2 regions of the Cupriavidus sp. HMR-1 genome follow, and region 1 is predicted to be linked to the other one. Evidence: riboswitches for the same ligand, from Rfam matches in the RefSeq annotation. Region 1 holds a riboswitch; the other holds the start of a gene.
The links. Region 1 has a riboswitch for glycine ahead of gcvT (glycine cleavage system aminomethyltransferase GcvT). Riboswitches for the same ligand answer to the same signal wherever they lie in the genome.
Positions count from the first base shown of each region.

Region 1 (8,203 bases):
ACCGGCCAGCAGCTTGAGCAACTGGTACTGGCACGCGTTGGTGTCCTGGTACTCGTCGACGAGGAAGTAACGCAGGCGGTTCTGCCACTTCAGTTGCACGGCTTCGTCGCGCGCGAACAGTTCGGCGGGCAGGCGGATCAGGTCGTCGAAGTCCACCGCCTGGTAAGCGTGCAGCGTGGCCACGTAATTGCGATACACCATCGCGGCCTGGTGCTCGTCGGCATCGCTCGCCTGCGCAAGTGCCGTCTCCGGATCGATCATGCCGTTTTTCCACAGCGAGATCGTGCTCTGCACGCTGCGGATCAGCTTCTTGTCCGTGGTGCCAAGCTGCTCCTGCACCAGACCGAAGCAGTCATCGGAATCCATGATGGAGAACTGCGGCTTCAGGCCAAGGTGCTCGGCTTCCATGCGCAGGATCTGCACGCCGAGCGAATGGAACGTGCAGACCGTGAGCTGTTTGAGCGGAATCCGCTTGCCCTCGCGCGTGGTCTTGCCCTCCATCAGCTTGCCGATGCGCTCCTGCATCTCCTTGGCCGCCTTGTTGGTGAACGTGACGGCGGCGATGTGGCGCGGCTCGAACCCCTTGTCCTCGATCAGGTGCGCGATCTTCTGCGTGATCACGCGCGTCTTGCCCGATCCGGCACCCGCCAGGACGAGGCATGGCCCGTCGAGATAGCGAACGGCTTCGGATTGCGCGGAATTGAGCCCGTGGGACATGTGATCTTTGATGAGGATTGGCCAGGATCGGCCGAAAAGGCGCGGATGAAGCACACCGGAGCCGGTGCGCCAAAGCTGGCGATGTTAACACGTGCCTCGTGTCACGCGCCTCGTGTCTGGTCGCACCCTGCACGTGTGTCGGAGACCGTCCTACGGCAAGCGTTTCGAGCCCGTAACAATCGTAAGCCGCGGGCACCCGGGCACGGCATCGGCCTCTCACTTTTCACAGCGTGCCGGTATGGCTGGCGCGCGTGGCAGTACCGCATGTCGACAACAAAGCACTGGAGGCCATATGACTACGTTCCGCACGATTTCGAAGCTCACACTGATTGGTGTCACGCTTGCTGCCTTTGGCGGCTGCGCCGACATGACGCCGAAGCAGCGCAACACGGCGATCGGCGCGGGCGTCGGTGCCGTGGGTGGCGCCGTACTGACCGAAGGCAGCCCGCTGGGCACGCTCGGCGGCGCCGCCGTGGGTGGCGTGATCGGTAACGTCACGACCAAGGGTCACTAAGGGTTGTCCCAGGGCCGCTCATCAAGGGCCTGTTACCGGGCGCGATGACGGCCACTGACAGGTTGGCGAGGGCCGCCCGCAACGGGCGACCACGCACGGGACCGGGCCTGCCGCACGAGGTTTGACAAAGGCAGACCGGTCCCGTACATTCACGCGCATCCGGCCGGGAGAGCGCGCAGCGATTGCGCCGCCGAAGGGGTATCACCCGAAAACTCTCAGGCACCATGGACTGGCTGGATCGGCATGCAACATGCACACAATGCATGCCGCACTCTGGAGAGCGACATCCGCTATTGCAAGGCAATGGTGAGCATGTCCACCGAAGGGGCGCACGAAGCACCACGCTTCGTAATCTCTCAGGTATCGAGGACAGAGGGGTCATCCGCGGCAGCGGACTGGTAGCGCATTGGCGCGACCGGACGCTGCGGCGGATGACCCTTTTTTCGTTTTCGAACCACGGTTTTCGAACCGAGCGCCCCCAAGGACATCCATGACGCTCCAGGCCACGCCCCTCAACGCCATCCACCGCGCCCTCGGCGCCCGCATGGTCGACTTCGGCGGTTGGGACATGCCCGTCAACTACGGCTCCCAGATCGAGGAACACAACGCGGTACGCGCCGACGCCGGCATGTTCGACGTCTCCCACATGTGCGTGGTGGACCTGAGCGGCACCCACACGCGCGCCTTCCTGCGCGGCCTGCTGGCCAACAACATCGACAAGCTGCAAACGCCGGGCAAGGCGCTCTATTCGTGCATGCTCGACGAGAAAGGCGGCGTCATCGACGACCTGATCGTCTACTTCTTTGCCGAGGACCGGTTCCGCCTGGTGGTCAACGCCAGCACGGCCATCGGCGACATCGAATGGATCCAGTCCCGCAACACGGCCACCGGCAGCGGCGTGACGATCACCCCGCGCCGTGGCGACCTGGCCCCGGCCGGCGTGAGCAAGCTGGCCATTGTTGCAGTGCAGGGTCCGAACGCACGCCAGAAGGTGTACGACGCATTCCCGTCGACCCAGCCCGCCGACGCGCTCAAGCCTTTCAACGCGGTGGTGGTGCACGACGCCGAGATGGGTGAACTGATGGTGGCCCGTACCGGCTACACCGGTGAAGATGGCTTCGAACTCGTTGTGCCGGCAGAGAACGTCGCGGGCATCTGGGAAAAGCTGTCCGCCTCGGGCGTGCGTCCCGCCGGACTCGGCGCGCGCGACACGCTGCGGCTGGAAGCCGGCATGAACCTGTACGGCCAGGACATGGATATCCACACCTCGCCGCTCGATGCGGGACTGTCGTGGACCGTCGACCTGCAAAGCGAGCGCAACTTCATCGGCAAGTCGGCGCTGCTGGCCAGTGGCCAGCAAAAGACCTTCGCCGGCCTGATCCTGCGAGACAAGGGTGGCGTGCTGCGCGCGCACCAGAAAGTCATCACCCCGGCCGGCGACGGCGAAATCACCAGCGGCACGTTCAGCCCGTCGCTGGCGCAATCGATCGCCTTTGCCCGCCTTCCCCGCGACATTGCCCCCGGCACCGAGGTGCAGGTGGAGATTCGCGACCGCAAACTGACCGCGACTGTGGTTAAACTGCCGTTTGTGCGCAATGGCAAGGCACTCGTGAGCTGAGGCATCGCCCGGCTTCACACCAACGGTCGCCCTTACATCCCCCCGGCGGGCCAGCCAGGGGGGATGCCTGAAACAAGAAACACACTGCATTCCGGAGAACCTCAATGAATTTCCCCGCTGACCTGAAGTACACCGAGTCGCACGAATGGGTGCGCGTCGAGTCCGACGGCACGCTGACGATCGGCATCACCGATCACGCGCAGGACGCGCTCGGCGACATCGTCTTCCTGGAACTGCCCGAAGTGGGCAAGTCGGTCGGCGCCGGTGACGCGCTTGCCGTGGTGGAATCGGTAAAGGCCGCCTCCGACATCTACGCCCCGGTGGCTGGCGAAGTGATCGCCGTGAACGAAGCCGCCTCGGCCTCGCCGGAATCGGTCAACGCCAATGCGTTCGACGCCTGGCTGTTCAAGCTGAAGCCGGCCAACAGCGACGACGTGAACGGCCTGATGAGTGCCGACGCCTACAAGGCCAGCGTCGGCGCCTGAGCCCCGACACCCTGACTGATTCGATGCCGCAAACGCGGCGGCCAGGCTGACCACCTGCCGCCGCGCCCCCACGAGATTCCTTGCCATGAACGCCCCGCTCCCCATGAACGCTGCCGCCCAAGGTGCCCGGCCCACGCTGGCCGAACTGGAGGCGCGCGACGCCTTCGCCGCCCGTCATATCGGCCCCGATTCCGCCGAACAGCAACACATGCTCAAGGTGCTCGGTTTCGAGAGCCGCGCCGCGCTGATCGACGCCGTGGTGCCCGCCGCGATCCGCCGCCGTGACGGCATGTCGCTGGGCGAATTCACCGCACCGCTGACCGAGGAGGCCGCGCTCGGCCGCCTGCGCGCGCTGGCGGGCAAGAACCGCGTGCTCAAGAGCTTCGTTGGCCAGGGCTACTACAACACGCTCACGCCGGGCGTCATCCTGCGCAACATCTTCGAGAACCCGGCGTGGTACACCGCGTACACGCCGTACCAGCCCGAAATCTCGCAAGGCCGTCTGGAAGCGATGCTGAACTTCCAGCAGATGATCACCGATCTGACCGGCCTGGATATCGCCAACGCGTCGATGCTCGACGAAGGCACCGCTGCCGCCGAGGCGATGACGCTGCTGCAGCGCGTGAACAAGCACGCCTCGAACACGTTCTACGTGGCTGAAGACGTCCTGCCGCAAACGCTGGAAGTGGTTCGCACGCGCGCCCTGCCGCTCGGCATCGAGGTCAAGGTCGGCCCCGCCGCTGACGCCGCGCAGGCCCATGCCTTTGGCGTGCTCCTGCAATACCCGGGCGTGAATGGCGATGTGGCCGACTACCGCGCAATTGCCGAAGCCGTGCACGCCTCCGGTGGTCGCGTCGTGGCCGCTGCCGATCTGCTGGCGCTGACGCTGATCGCCGCGCCGGGCGAATGGGGCGCCGACGTGACCGTGGGCAACTCGCAGCGCTTTGGCGTGCCGCTCGGCTTCGGTGGCCCGCACGCGGGCTACATGGCCGTGAAAGATGAATTCAAGCGCTCGATGCCGGGCCGTCTGGTCGGTGTGACGATCGACGCGCAAGGCAACAAGGCCTATCGGCTGGCGCTGCAGACGCGCGAACAGCACATCCGCCGCGAGAAGGCCACGTCGAACATCTGCACGGCGCAGGTCTTGCTGGCCGTGATGGCGTCGATGTACGCGGTCTACCATGGTCCGCAGGGCCTCAAGCGCATCGCCCAGCGCGTGCATCGCCTGACTGCCACGCTGGCCGCCGGCCTGAAGACGCTGGGTCACACGCCGCTGAACGCTACGTTCTTCGACACGCTGACGCTGGAGACCGGCTTCAACACCGAGGCGTTCCACGCATCGGCGACGGCCCGTGGCATCAATCTGCGCCACGTGGACGCCACGCGCATCGGCATCTCGTTCGATGAAACCGCATCGCGCGACGACGTGATCGCGCTGTGGGAAATCTTCGCGCACGGCAAGGCCGTGCCCGACTTCGACACGATCGAGGCCTCGGTGCAGGACGGCTTCCCGGCGACGCTGGCGCGCCAGAGCGCGTACCTCACGCACCCGGTGTTCAACACGCACCACGCCGAGCACGAGATGCTGCGTTACCTGCGCGCGCTGGCGGACAAGGACCTCGCGCTCGACCGCACGATGATCCCGCTGGGCTCCTGCACCATGAAGCTCAACGCCACCAGCGAGATGATCCCGGTGACGTGGCCCGAGTTCAGCCACATCCACCCGTTCGCGCCGCTCGACCAGACCGTCGGCTATCGCGAAATGATCGACCAGCTTGAGGCGATGCTGTGCGCCGCCACCGGCTACGCCGCGGTGAGCCTGCAGCCGAACGCCGGCTCGCAGGGCGAGTACGCGGGCCTGCTGATCATCCACGCCTATCACGCCAGCCGTGGCGAAAGCCATCGCGATATCTGCCTGATCCCGTCGTCCGCGCACGGCACCAACCCGGCGTCGGCGCAGATGGCCGGCATGAAGGTGGTGGTGGTGGCCTGCGACGAGAACGGCAACGTCGATCTGGAAGATCTGGCCAGGAAGGCCGAACAGCACAGCAAGAACCTGGCCGCGATCATGATCACCTACCCGTCCACGCACGGCGTGTTCGAGCAGGGCGTGCAGCAGATCTGCGACATCGTGCACAAGCACGGCGGGCAGGTCTACGTTGACGGCGCGAACATGAACGCGATGGTCGGCGTGGCCGCGCCCGGCCAGTTCGGTGGCGACGTGTCCCACCTGAACCTGCACAAGACGTTCTGCATTCCGCACGGCGGTGGCGGCCCCGGCGTCGGCCCGGTGGCAGTGGGCGCGCATCTGGCGGACTTCCTGCCGAACCAGGACAGCGTCGGCTATCGTCGTGACGAGAACGGCATCGGTGGCGTCTCGGCCGCGCCGTTCGGCTCGGCCAGCATCCTGCCGATTTCGTGGATGTATATCGCGATGATGGGCTCGGCCGGCCTGACCGCCGCCACCGAGAACGCGATCCTGACGGCCAACTACGTGGCCCGGCGTCTGTCGCCGCACTTCCCGGTGCTCTACACGGGCCAGCACGGGCTGGTGGCGCACGAGTGCATCCTGGATCTGCGCCCGCTGCAGAAGGCCACCGGCATCAGCAACGAGGACGTGGCCAAGCGCCTGATGGACTACGGCTTCCACGCGCCGACCATGAGCTTCCCGGTGCCGGGCACGCTGATGATCGAGCCGACCGAGAGCGAGGCACTGCACGAGCTCGACCGCTTCATCGACGCGATGATCGCCATCCGTGGCGAGATCGCGCGTGTCGAGGACGGCAGCTTCGATCGCGAAGACAACCCGCTCAAGCACGCGCCGCACACGGCCGCTGTGGTCGTCAGCGACAAGTGGAACCACAAGTACACGCGCGAGGAAGCCGCCTACCCGGTGGCATCGCTGCGCACGCAGAAGTACTGGCCGCCGGTTGGCCGCGCGGACAACGTGTACGGCGACCGCAATCTGTTCTGCTCGTGCGTACCACTAAGCGAGTACGCTGAAGACTGAGACCCGCTTAAAAAACGATTCTGGCGTCGTTGCGCGGCCTTGCCGTACCACTTGTACTGTCCGCGGCCGCGCGCCTAGCCAGAACCGCTTCGCTTCGTTTTGTAAGCGGCTCTGCGGCACCGCCCTCGCGCAGGAGTGCCGGGTAGTCTTACTTTTACGGCACATCTCAGGAGTCAGCCGTGGCAGTCAGCGTCTTCGATCTGTTCAAGGTGGGCATTGGCCCGTCCAGTTCGCATACCGTCGGCCCGATGCGCGCCGCCCTGATGTTTGCCCACGGGCTGGAGCGTGACGGGCTGCTGCCGCAGGTGGCAAGTGTGCGCGTGGAGTTGTATGGCTCGCTGGGTGCGACGGGCAAGGGACACGGCACCGACAAGGGCGTGATCCTGGGCCTGATGGGGGAAGCGCCGGACACGGTCGACCCGAACACCATCGACGCCAAGCTCGCCGCGCTGCGCGCGAGCCGCCAGCTCTCGCTGCTCGGCACGCATACGGTGCCATTCATAGAACGCGAACACATCGCGTTCTATCGTCGCGAGGCGATGGCCGAGCATCCCAACGGGATGAAATTCCACGCCTACGATGCGGACGGTACCTCACTACGCGAGGCCCGTTATCTGTCTGTGGGTGGTGGCTTCATCGTCACGGCGGGCGCGCCCAACACGCAGTTGCAGGCGGCCGAGCGCCAGTTGCCGCATCCGTTCCGCAGCGGGCGCGCGATGCTCGACATGGCTCACGCCAGCGGCAAGTCGATTGCCCGGCTCATGCTGGAGAACGAACTCACGTGGCGCTCCGAGCAGGAGGTCATGGACGGCCTGCTCCACATCTGGGACGTGATGCAGCAATGCGTGGCACGCGGTTGCCGCACCGATGGCGAACTGCCCGGGCCATTCAAGGTGCGCCGACGCGCGCCCGAGCTGTATCGCAACCTGACCGAACGCGCCGAGCGCACCCTGTCCGATCCGCTTTCGGTCATGGACTGGGTCAATCTGTACGCAATCGCCGTCAACGAAGAGAACGCGGCGGGTGGCCGCGTGGTCACGGCGCCCACCAATGGCGCCGCGGGCATCATTCCGGCAGTGCTGCACTACTACGACCGCTTTATTCCGAGCGCGAACCCTCAGGGCGCGGTGGACTTCCTGCTGACGGCAGGCGCGATCGGTCTGCTCTACAAGCTCAACGCGTCGATCTCCGGCGCGGAGGTCGGATGTCAGGGTGAAGTCGGCGTGGCCTGTTCGATGGCGGCCGGCGCGCTGGCGGCCGTGCTCGGGGGCACGCCCGAGCAGGTGGAAAACGCCGCCGAGATCGGCATGGAGCACAACCTCGGCCTGACCTGCGATCCCGTGGGCGGACTGGTGCAGATTCCCTGCATCGAGCGCAATGCCATGGCGGCGGTCAAGGCGGTCAATGCGGCGCGCATGGCCCTGCGCGGCGACGGCACGCACTACGTCTCGCTCGACTCGGTCATCAAGACCATGCGCGAAACTGGCGCGGACATGAAGACCAAGTACAAGGAAACTGCGCGAGGCGGCCTGGCGGTCAATATCGTGGAATGCTGATCCCGGGTGCCTCCAGTTACCCACGCAGGTTGCAGGCACCGATGGCCGACGTATGATTGAGGCACCTTCGGTTTGCCAAAAACAACACGGCCATGCAGACCTTCCATCAGCTTTTCGACGAAACGTCGTCCACCTACACCTATCTGCTGATCGACGCGGACACCCATGAGGCGGTGCTGATCGATCCCGTGGACCGCCAGTACGAGCGCGACCTCGGCATACTTGCCGACACCGGCGCCAAGCTGGCCTGGGTGGTGGAAACACATGCCCATGCCGACCACATCACCTCGGCGGGGCATCTGG
Region 1 covers NZ_ANKP01000131.1:7,028-15,230, reverse strand. The annotation lists gene D769_RS17160 (UvrD-helicase domain-containing protein) at 1-717, opposite strand, end outside; gene D769_RS17155 (glycine zipper 2TM domain-containing protein) at 1,010-1,231, shown strand; glycine riboswitch at 1,386-1,473, shown strand; glycine riboswitch at 1,495-1,614, shown strand; gene gcvT (glycine cleavage system aminomethyltransferase GcvT) at 1,722-2,849, shown strand; gene gcvH (glycine cleavage system protein GcvH) at 2,954-3,334, shown strand; gene gcvP (aminomethyl-transferring glycine dehydrogenase) at 3,420-6,344, shown strand; gene D769_RS17135 (L-serine ammonia-lyase) at 6,524-7,900, shown strand; gene D769_RS17130 (MBL fold metallo-hydrolase) at 7,993-8,203, shown strand, end outside.

Region 2 (8,203 bases), on a different contig from region 1:
GTGTTGACAGAGATGGTCTTGCTCAGCATAATCTCTTTCTTCGCATCGCAGCAGCAATGCAGCGAAACGAAGCCCAGATGGCGGAATTGGTAGACGCACTAGGTTCAGGTCCTAGCGGTGGCAACACTGTGGAGGTTCGAGTCCTCTTCTGGGCACCAAATTCAGAAAAGCCCCGCGCAAGCGGGGCTTTTTTCGTTTCTCCGCCCGGAAAGAAAGGCCCTTGAGGGCCTTTCGCGAGGACGAGAAAAGGTTGCGCTTGCAAGCGCAACCCGGGGTCGCGCATGGGTGACCGAGTCCTCTTCTGGGCACCAGATTCGAAAAGCCCCGCGCAAGCGGGGCTTTTTTCGTTTCTACGCCCGGAAAGAAAGGCTTCCCTCAGCCGTTGCCCACCACCAATCCGCCAACGCCCACGCGCCCTTGCTGCTCCGTAGCGGCGTGGCGCACGACATCCCCCACCATCTCGGCCGTCACGGCGGACAGCGTCCAGCCCAGATGCCCATGCCCTGTGTTGTAGAACACGTTAGCGGCATGGCCCCGACCGACGCGCGGCATCATGTTTGGCATCATCGGTCGCAACCCCGCCCAGGGCACCACGCTGCGGGTGCTGACGCCGGGGAAGCAAGCATGGACCCAGTCGATCAGCGGACGGATGCGATCGGCGCGGATGTCGCGGTCGACGCCATTGAACTCTGCGGTGCCGGCTATGCGGAATCGGTCCACGCCCAGACGGCTGGTGACAAGCTTGGTTTCGTCGTCGAGCAGGCTGACCGTGGGCGCCGAGGCCTGGCTTTCGGCGTCGTTGAGGTTGACCGTGATCGAATAGCCCTTGACCGGGTAGATGTTCACGCGGTCTCCGAGTTGGCGCGCGAATTCGCGGCTGGCAACGCCGGCGCAGACGACCACGGCGTCGAATTCGCGTGATGTCGTCTGGCCATCGTCAGCCGAGACGATCGTTACTCGCCGGCCGCTGGTCGACACGGCGCTCACGTCCTGGTTGTAGAGCATCTGCACGCCCAGTCTGCGCGCCGCCGCAGCGATACCGGTGGTGAACTTGTGGATGTCGCCGGTAGAGTCGCTTTCGGTGTAGTAGCCGCCGTAGTACTCGCCTGCCAGCGTCGGCTCGATGCTTCGCATCTCGTCCGGGGTCACTGCGCGCCGTTCGAGTCCGCCTTCGGTGAGCAGCTTCGAGACTTGCCCTGCGTGATCGAAGCCCGCCTTGTCCCGATAGATATGCAGGATGCCGCGCCGCTTGAGGTCGAAGTCGATGCCCTCCGCCTCCGCCCACGCAAACAGGTGCTGGCGCGCGGCAATGGCAAGCCGCGTGGTCTCCACCGTGTTGCGGCGGTAATGCGGGATCGATGCGATGAACTCGGCGAACCAGCTCAGCTTGTGCCAGGTCGGACGCGGATTGACGAGCAGCGGCGCGTCATTGCGCAGCATCCACTTCAGGCCCTTGGCCAGCGTGGACCAGTGCGTCCAGACTTCCGCGTTGGAGGCGGAGAGCTGTCCGCCGTTGGCGAACGAGGTTTCCATGGCCGCATAGCGGTGCCGTTCGAACAGGGTGACGGAGAACCCGCGTTTGGCCAGGGCGTAGGCCGTCGTGGCGCCGGTGATGCCGCCGCCGATCACTGCAATGGATTTCATGTCGAAGGTCTTTCAGGACGTCGTGGGATGGCAGTCCGCCGCGCACCATGCGCGGTTGCGGACGCCCCCTCTGTCCTTGACCTGAGAGATTCGCGGCACACGAACAATACGCGTGCCGCTTGCTCCTTCGGTACCGCCGGCTGACGTGCAAGCCGGGGTTCTTCAGAGTTCAATGGCGGGTACCGGTCCTTTTGCCTGAGAGTTTCCGGGGCGGTTGCTCCTTCGGCGCTGTGTCGGCCGGGCGGCTGGCACAGACTCTCCCGATACACGCGGGGTAAAACGATGGCAACTATGCCATATAAATCCGCTAGCGGTGCGGATCACCTGGCTTGCGCCCCGTGATCATGGCAGCGACGAGGTTCTCGCGGCCCTTGATGCTCATGACGATGGCCGCGGCCACATGCAGGATCACCAGCGCCAGCAGCCCGTTCGCCAGCCAGCGATGGATGTCGACTGGCAAATCCTCGCCCCAGAACGCATCGAGACGCGAGATCCAGCCGGTGACCGCCAGCGCCAGGATCAGCGCCCACATGGCCAGCATGGCGACGGCGCCCAGCGGCGTATGGCTGACATACCGCGGCGCGCGGCCGGCGACCAGTGCCTTGCCATAAGCCAGCATGGCGGACGGACGTGGCAGCCATGTGCGGAAACGCGCAGGCTGGCTGCCGATGAAGCCCCACAAGACCCGGAACAGCACCAGCCCCGCGGCGATGTAGCCGAGGGTCCGGTGCACCTTGTCTCCGGAGTCCTGGACGAGGTCAAAGCAGACGATGGCCGCCACGCTCCAGTGCGTGAAGCGCACGACCACGTCCCAGACGCGAATCGTGTCGGGGGCGTTCGTCCGGTCCGCGGGCGCCGACATGCTTAGCTGCCGATTTCCGATTTGACGATTTCAAGCGTCTTGGTGTCGAAGTAGATCTCGGCCTTCTTGCCATCCTTGGTCGTGCCGTAGATCTCGTAGCAATTGCCGTCCACCTTGAACTTCTTGATGTTGTAGCCCTGTTCCTGGATCTTGGCCTTGGCATCGGCTTCCGGCATCCATTCGGATTTCGGGTGCTTGGCGCAGTTGGCGCCGGCGAAAGCGGCGGTCGAGAACACTCCGGCAACGAGGAAAGCGGCAATCTTCTGCATGAACTTCTCCGGCAATGAGCCCCGCAAGGGGCGATGGCGGCATCCTAACTCAGAATGAGAGCCATTCTCAACACTGGGTTTCCCAGGGGGTGTCGGGCGCTCGCGGCCCAGCGGCTGGTCTTGGACCATTGCAGTCACCTGGCATACGATGAAACTGCCACGTGGGGGGCTCCAGCTTCTGGCCAATCCGGACCCGCAGGGAGATGTCATGCAGGGCTATCAACTCACCTTCTACACCCAGGAAGGTCGGCGCTATCACGGCAAGCAGCTATCGCACTGGCTGATGCAGGTGATGCGGGAGATGCAGATTCGCGGCGCCACGCACACGGTGGCGGCGGAGGGAATCGGGCACGACCATCGCTTCCACTCCTGGCACTTCATTGAACTTGCCGATCGGCCGGAAGAGGTGACTGTGGTTGCCACGGTCGAAGAGGTGGAGGCGCTGCTGGAGCGCCTGCGTCACGAAGACATCCGCCTGTTCTATGCGAAGACGCCGGTCGAGTTCGGCTTCGTCGGCACGCTCGATATCTGAGCGCCTGGCTCAGGCCGGATTGATGACGGATACCCCGGCACGCGCCGCGGCCCGGGCAAGCCGCGCCACGCCTTCCTCGATCTGCGCCGGATCGGCGCCCACGAACGACAGCCGGAACGCGGGGCGCGCGCGACGCTCTGCATAAAAGCCGGCACCCGGCACGAACAGCACTTTCTCTGCGATGGCATGGGGCAGCAGCGCCGCCGCGTCGTCGATGCCATCCACGGATACCCACAGGAACATGCCACCGGCGGGATCCGCAAACCGGATGCGCGTGCCGAACGCCTGGCGCAACGCCGTCGTCAGCCGATCGCGCTTGTCGCGGTAGACCGCCACTTCCCGCCCGACCTGCGCGGGCAGGTTTCCGGCCTGAAGGTAGTGCGCGGCGGTCAGTTGCAGCCATGGCGGCGTGCACAGGTCCGACACCTGCTTGGCGATCACCGCGCGGCGCACGATCTCCGGCGCGGCCACCATCCAGCCCAGCCGCAGTCCTGGCGCCAGCGTCTTCGACAGGCTCGCGAGATGCACGAGCCACGGGCGCGCGCCGGGTACCTGATTGCAAAGCGCGAGCAGCGACGGCGGCGGCGGACCGTCGAAGCACAGCGCGCCGTAAGGATCGTCCTCGACCAGCACGATCCCGTGCTGTGCCACCAGTTCCAGCAATTGAAGCCGGCGCGCGGGTGACAGCGTGGCGCCGGTTGGATTGGCGAAGGTCGGCACCGTGTAGATCATGCGCGGACGTGCCGGCGCGTCCGCGAGCATCGCCTCCAGTGCGTCGACGTTCATGCCGTCATGGTCAGACGGCACGCCGCGCACGTCAGCGCCGGCCAGCCGCAGTGCCTGCAGCGTGGCCGAGTAGGTGGGTTCTTCCACCAGCACAAGGCTGCCCGGCTCCACCAGCGCGCGCACGAGAAAATCGAAGCCCTGCTGCGAGCCGCTGGTGACCAGCAGTTCGTCCAGGGCGACGGCCGCGCCACGCTCCGCCATCAGGGCCGCCAGCGCCTGGCGCAGCGCAGGCGTGCCCTCCGTCGCACCGTACTGCAGGCACTCGGCAGGACGTTCACGCAATGCCTGCGCGGATGCCGCGCCGATGCCTTCCACGTCGAACAACGCGGCGGACGGATAGCCGCCAGCGAACGAGATCATCTCCGGGTCGGAGAGATACTTGAACAGCTCGCGGATCGGCGAGCCTTGCGGCTCGCGTAGCGCGGGAACGAAGGGGTAGGCGGTCATGGCGCGCTCGTGGTTGCGGACGTCGTGCTTCAGCAGGCCGCGGCGGTCATCTTGAAGATGCCCTGCGCATTGCCGGCGTCGAAGCCCAGGTCCGTGCGCGTGATGGCCTGTGCCTCGTCGACGTAGCGATCGCGCGTGATGAACTCGTAGAACGAACCCGGTACCTCGCGCACCACCTCGTCACCGCTGGCGCCAACGAACGCGCGGCGAACCGGATCGGCGCGGAACGCGGTCTGCTTCACGCGGCCGCTTTGCGACACCTCGACCTTCTCCTTCATGGGGCGGCCCACACGCTTCTGTTCGTCCGATACCGCGAAGACGTCCTCCACGCGGTCGGTGGCGTGGTTGAATGCATTCCCTTCGGTGGCGATCCACGCCATCTCGGACGACTCGGCCAGCAGGCGTTCGTAGTCGTTCAGATGCGGTGTGGCGTGCTGACGCTCGAAGCAGCCGGCCAGCAGGTCGATCAGCTCCCCGGCATCGGCCAGCGGCAGCGCGCCGTCACGTTCCAGTTCCCACAGTAGCGACTGCGCGCGCGGCGTGAGCGGATCGACGGAGTTGCCGACGACGTGGCTCACGGCTTGCTGGAATTCCTCGCTATAGCGCTCGGGATGGAATTCGCTGAGGAAGAACTGCGCGATTTCCTCCGGCGCATCGGCGTGGGCATACGAGCGGCCCGTCATGCCGATGCGGTCGAGCGGATACGTGCCATTGAGGCGGTAGCCGAGCGGGCGCAGGATACGCGTGAAGGCTGCCTCGCCTGCGGGCAACGCGCCGTTCTCCTGCCAGCGCACGGTGCGCAGCGCGCCGTGGTCGAAGTGCACCTTGCCGCCCGCGGCCGCTACATCCTCCGTGTAGGCCTTGCCGGTGGGCACGCGATCCAGGATGCCGGCGAACAGCACCAGGTTCAGCGCATGAGCGATCTCGGCGCGCGTGGGGTGACCCAGCTTGCCGGTCGGCAGCGTGGGTGTGGCCACCAGTTGCGAGAGCCGCGTGGCGGCTTCGGTGCCGAGGCTAAGGGATACGAGCGAGGTGACGTTGGAAATCATGATGAGATGCCGCGCGGGGACGCGCGGAAAGGCAGTTGGAATAACGTAGGTGGTTTTCAGTCCACCGAGGCGCCGGACAGTCGGACGATGTCGCCCCACTTCTGGCGATCCTTCTTCAGAACCTCGGCGAAGGCATCGGGCGTGCTCGGTGCCGGTTCGGCGCCGAGTTCGCGCATCTTGGCCTGCACGGCGGGCTCGCCGAGCACGCGCGTCAGGTCCTGGCTAATCTTCTGCGCCACGGCTGCAGAGGTACCACGCGGTGCGAGCAGACCGAACCACGGGCTGGCGTCGAAGCCTGGCACCGGGCCGGCGGCGGCGACGGTTGGCACATTGGGCAACGCCGACGAGCGTGCCGGCGTGGTCACCGCCAGCGCCTTGAGCTTGCCCGAACGGATGAACGGCAGCGAAGCCGGCAGGTTGTCGAACATCACGTCGACGCTGCCGCCCATCAGGTCGGCGATGGCCGGGCTGCTGCCCTTGTAGGCGACGTGGCTCATCTCCGTGCCAGTCATGCGCTGGAACAGTTCGCCCGCGAGGTGCGTGGAGGTGCCATTGCCGGCCGATGCCATGTTCACGTGTTTCGGATGCGCCTTCAGATAGGCGATCAGTTCGCCCAGCGTCTGCACATGGGCGCGCTCGGCGAAGGCCGGTGACACCACGACCACGTTCGGCACCTTGGCGACCATCGTCACCGGCACGAAGTCGGCGCCGGCGTCGTAGGGCAGCTTCTTGTACAGCGTCGGATTGATGCCGAACTCGCCCACCGAGCCCATCAGCAGCGTGTACCCGTCGGCCGGGGACTTGGCCGCCGTGCCGGTGCCGACGATGCCGCCCGCGCCCGGACGGTTGTCGACGAGGACGGTTTGCTTCCACTGGATCGCGAGCTGGTCGCCGATCAGGCGCGCCACCATGTCGGTGGTGCCGCCCGGTGGATACGGCACGATGATGCGTACGGGTTTGGCCGGGAATTCCTGGGCGGCGGCGATGCCGGGAACAGCCGCGCCGAATGCGAGGCCGGCAGCTGCGAGGGCGCTGATCAAACGCTTCATGTTGTCTCCCTGTCCTGCTTGTCTTTGTTCGTTCTGGGGTGCCGCGTTAAGAGGGGGCGCGGCGGTGCGAGTTCGAATCGTTCCTCATCAAGCTGACGGTTTCAAGCGAGATTTCGGTATAGGATGATGACTTTTAGTCAACAAGTCCGTCCCCGCCTCATGCGCCAACGTCTTCCGAGTCTGTCCAACCTGCGTGCCTTCGACGCGGCGGCGCTGCATCTGAATCTGCGGCGCGCGGCGGCGGACCTGTACATCACGGAGAGCGCGGTATCGCGCCAGATCGCCTCGCTGGAAAGCCTGCTTGGCGTGCAGCTTTTTCACCGGGCCAATCAGCGCATCACGCTGACGGCGGCGGGGGTGCTCTACAGCCGCCAGGTGCGCGAGATGCTGCGCAAGCTGCAGCGCGACACGCTGGACATCATGGCGCACGAAGGTGTGGGTGGCACGGTGGAACTGGCGTGCGTGCCAACGCTGGCCGTCGAGTGGCTGATTCCACGGCTGCCGGGTTTCTATGCCCGCCACCCGCAGGTCATCGTCAACATCCGCGCGCAGTCGGATGTCTTCCTGTTCGAGGGCACGCCGTACGACGCGGCGATCCACTTCGGCGAGGCGGTCTATCCGGGCGCGCGGGTGGACCGGATGTTCGGCGAGGAGTCGGTGGCCGTCTGCCATCCAGACTTTTTTGGCGGCAAGAAGCGGGTCAGCGTCAACGACATCGCGCGATCGCCGCTGCTGCACCTGGTCACGCGCAGCTTCGGCTGGAAGCAATGGATGGAGGCCGCCGGCATTGACGATGTCAATGCGTTGCGCGGCGCGCGCTATGACCACCACAGCATGGTCATCAGCGCGGCGCGCGCGGGGCTTGGCATCGGGCTGGTGCCGCGTTTCCTGGTGGAGGAGTACCTGACGCGCGGGCTGCTGGTGACACCCGTGGCGCGATCACTGCGCGCGACGAGTGCGTACTACCTCGTGGTGCCCGACAACCAGCCAATGAGCGATGCGATGGGGCACCTGCGCGAATGGTTGCTGGAGGCAGCGGGTGAGTTCGTGGGCGTCGCGACGTAGAGGGAGCCTCGAGGGAACGACCTTGTGACTTCGCGTTGTGACTTCGCGTTGCGCCAAGGCTTGAGTGCCGTATACGATGGGGTACGGAACATGGTCGTGGTCCCGGAAACCCATGCCAAGGTGTGGCTTTCCCAACTAGTGCACGTGTTCTAGTCTTGAAGACTGTCTGGCGCAGTCAGCGTCTGAAGCTATAACCATACTCACTCCCCATGCCAAACGACCCGATCGAACCCCAGGCCGTCTATCAACCTATTACCCGCAGCGCGATCTTCATCGTCGCGACGCTGACGCCCGGTGCCGAGCACGCCGCGACCGTGCGCGCCTGGTGCGCGGATGTCGCAGCGCTCGTGCGGTCCGTCGGCAAACGTGTGCCGGGCGGCAACCTGTCATGTGTCTGCGGCTTTGGCACCAACGCCTGGGATGCACTGTTCGGGGGCCCGCGTCCCGCATCGCTACATGCATTCCGCGAGTTCGGCGCCGGCGATCGACGCGCCGTGGCC
Region 2 covers NZ_ANKP01000250.1:2,997-11,199, forward strand. The annotation lists tRNA gene D769_RS26695 (tRNA-Leu) at 72-158, shown strand; gene D769_RS26700 (D-amino acid dehydrogenase) at 376-1,644, opposite strand; glycine riboswitch at 1,818-1,917, opposite strand; gene D769_RS26705 (cytochrome b/b6 domain-containing protein) at 1,952-2,506, opposite strand; gene D769_RS26710 (PepSY domain-containing protein) at 2,509-2,775, opposite strand; gene D769_RS26715 (DUF190 domain-containing protein) at 2,984-3,307, shown strand; gene D769_RS26720 (PLP-dependent aminotransferase family protein) at 3,317-4,540, opposite strand; gene D769_RS26725 (DUF1338 domain-containing protein) at 4,570-5,589, opposite strand; gene D769_RS26730 (tripartite tricarboxylate transporter substrate binding protein) at 5,646-6,638, opposite strand; gene D769_RS26735 (LysR substrate-binding domain-containing protein) at 6,798-7,703, shown strand; gene D769_RS26740 (Dyp-type peroxidase) at 7,913-8,203, shown strand, end outside.
Region 2: it holds a riboswitch for glycine, as region 1 does, so the genes downstream of both, D769_RS26700 (D-amino acid dehydrogenase) here and gcvT (glycine cleavage system aminomethyltransferase GcvT) in region 1, are expected to answer to the same signal.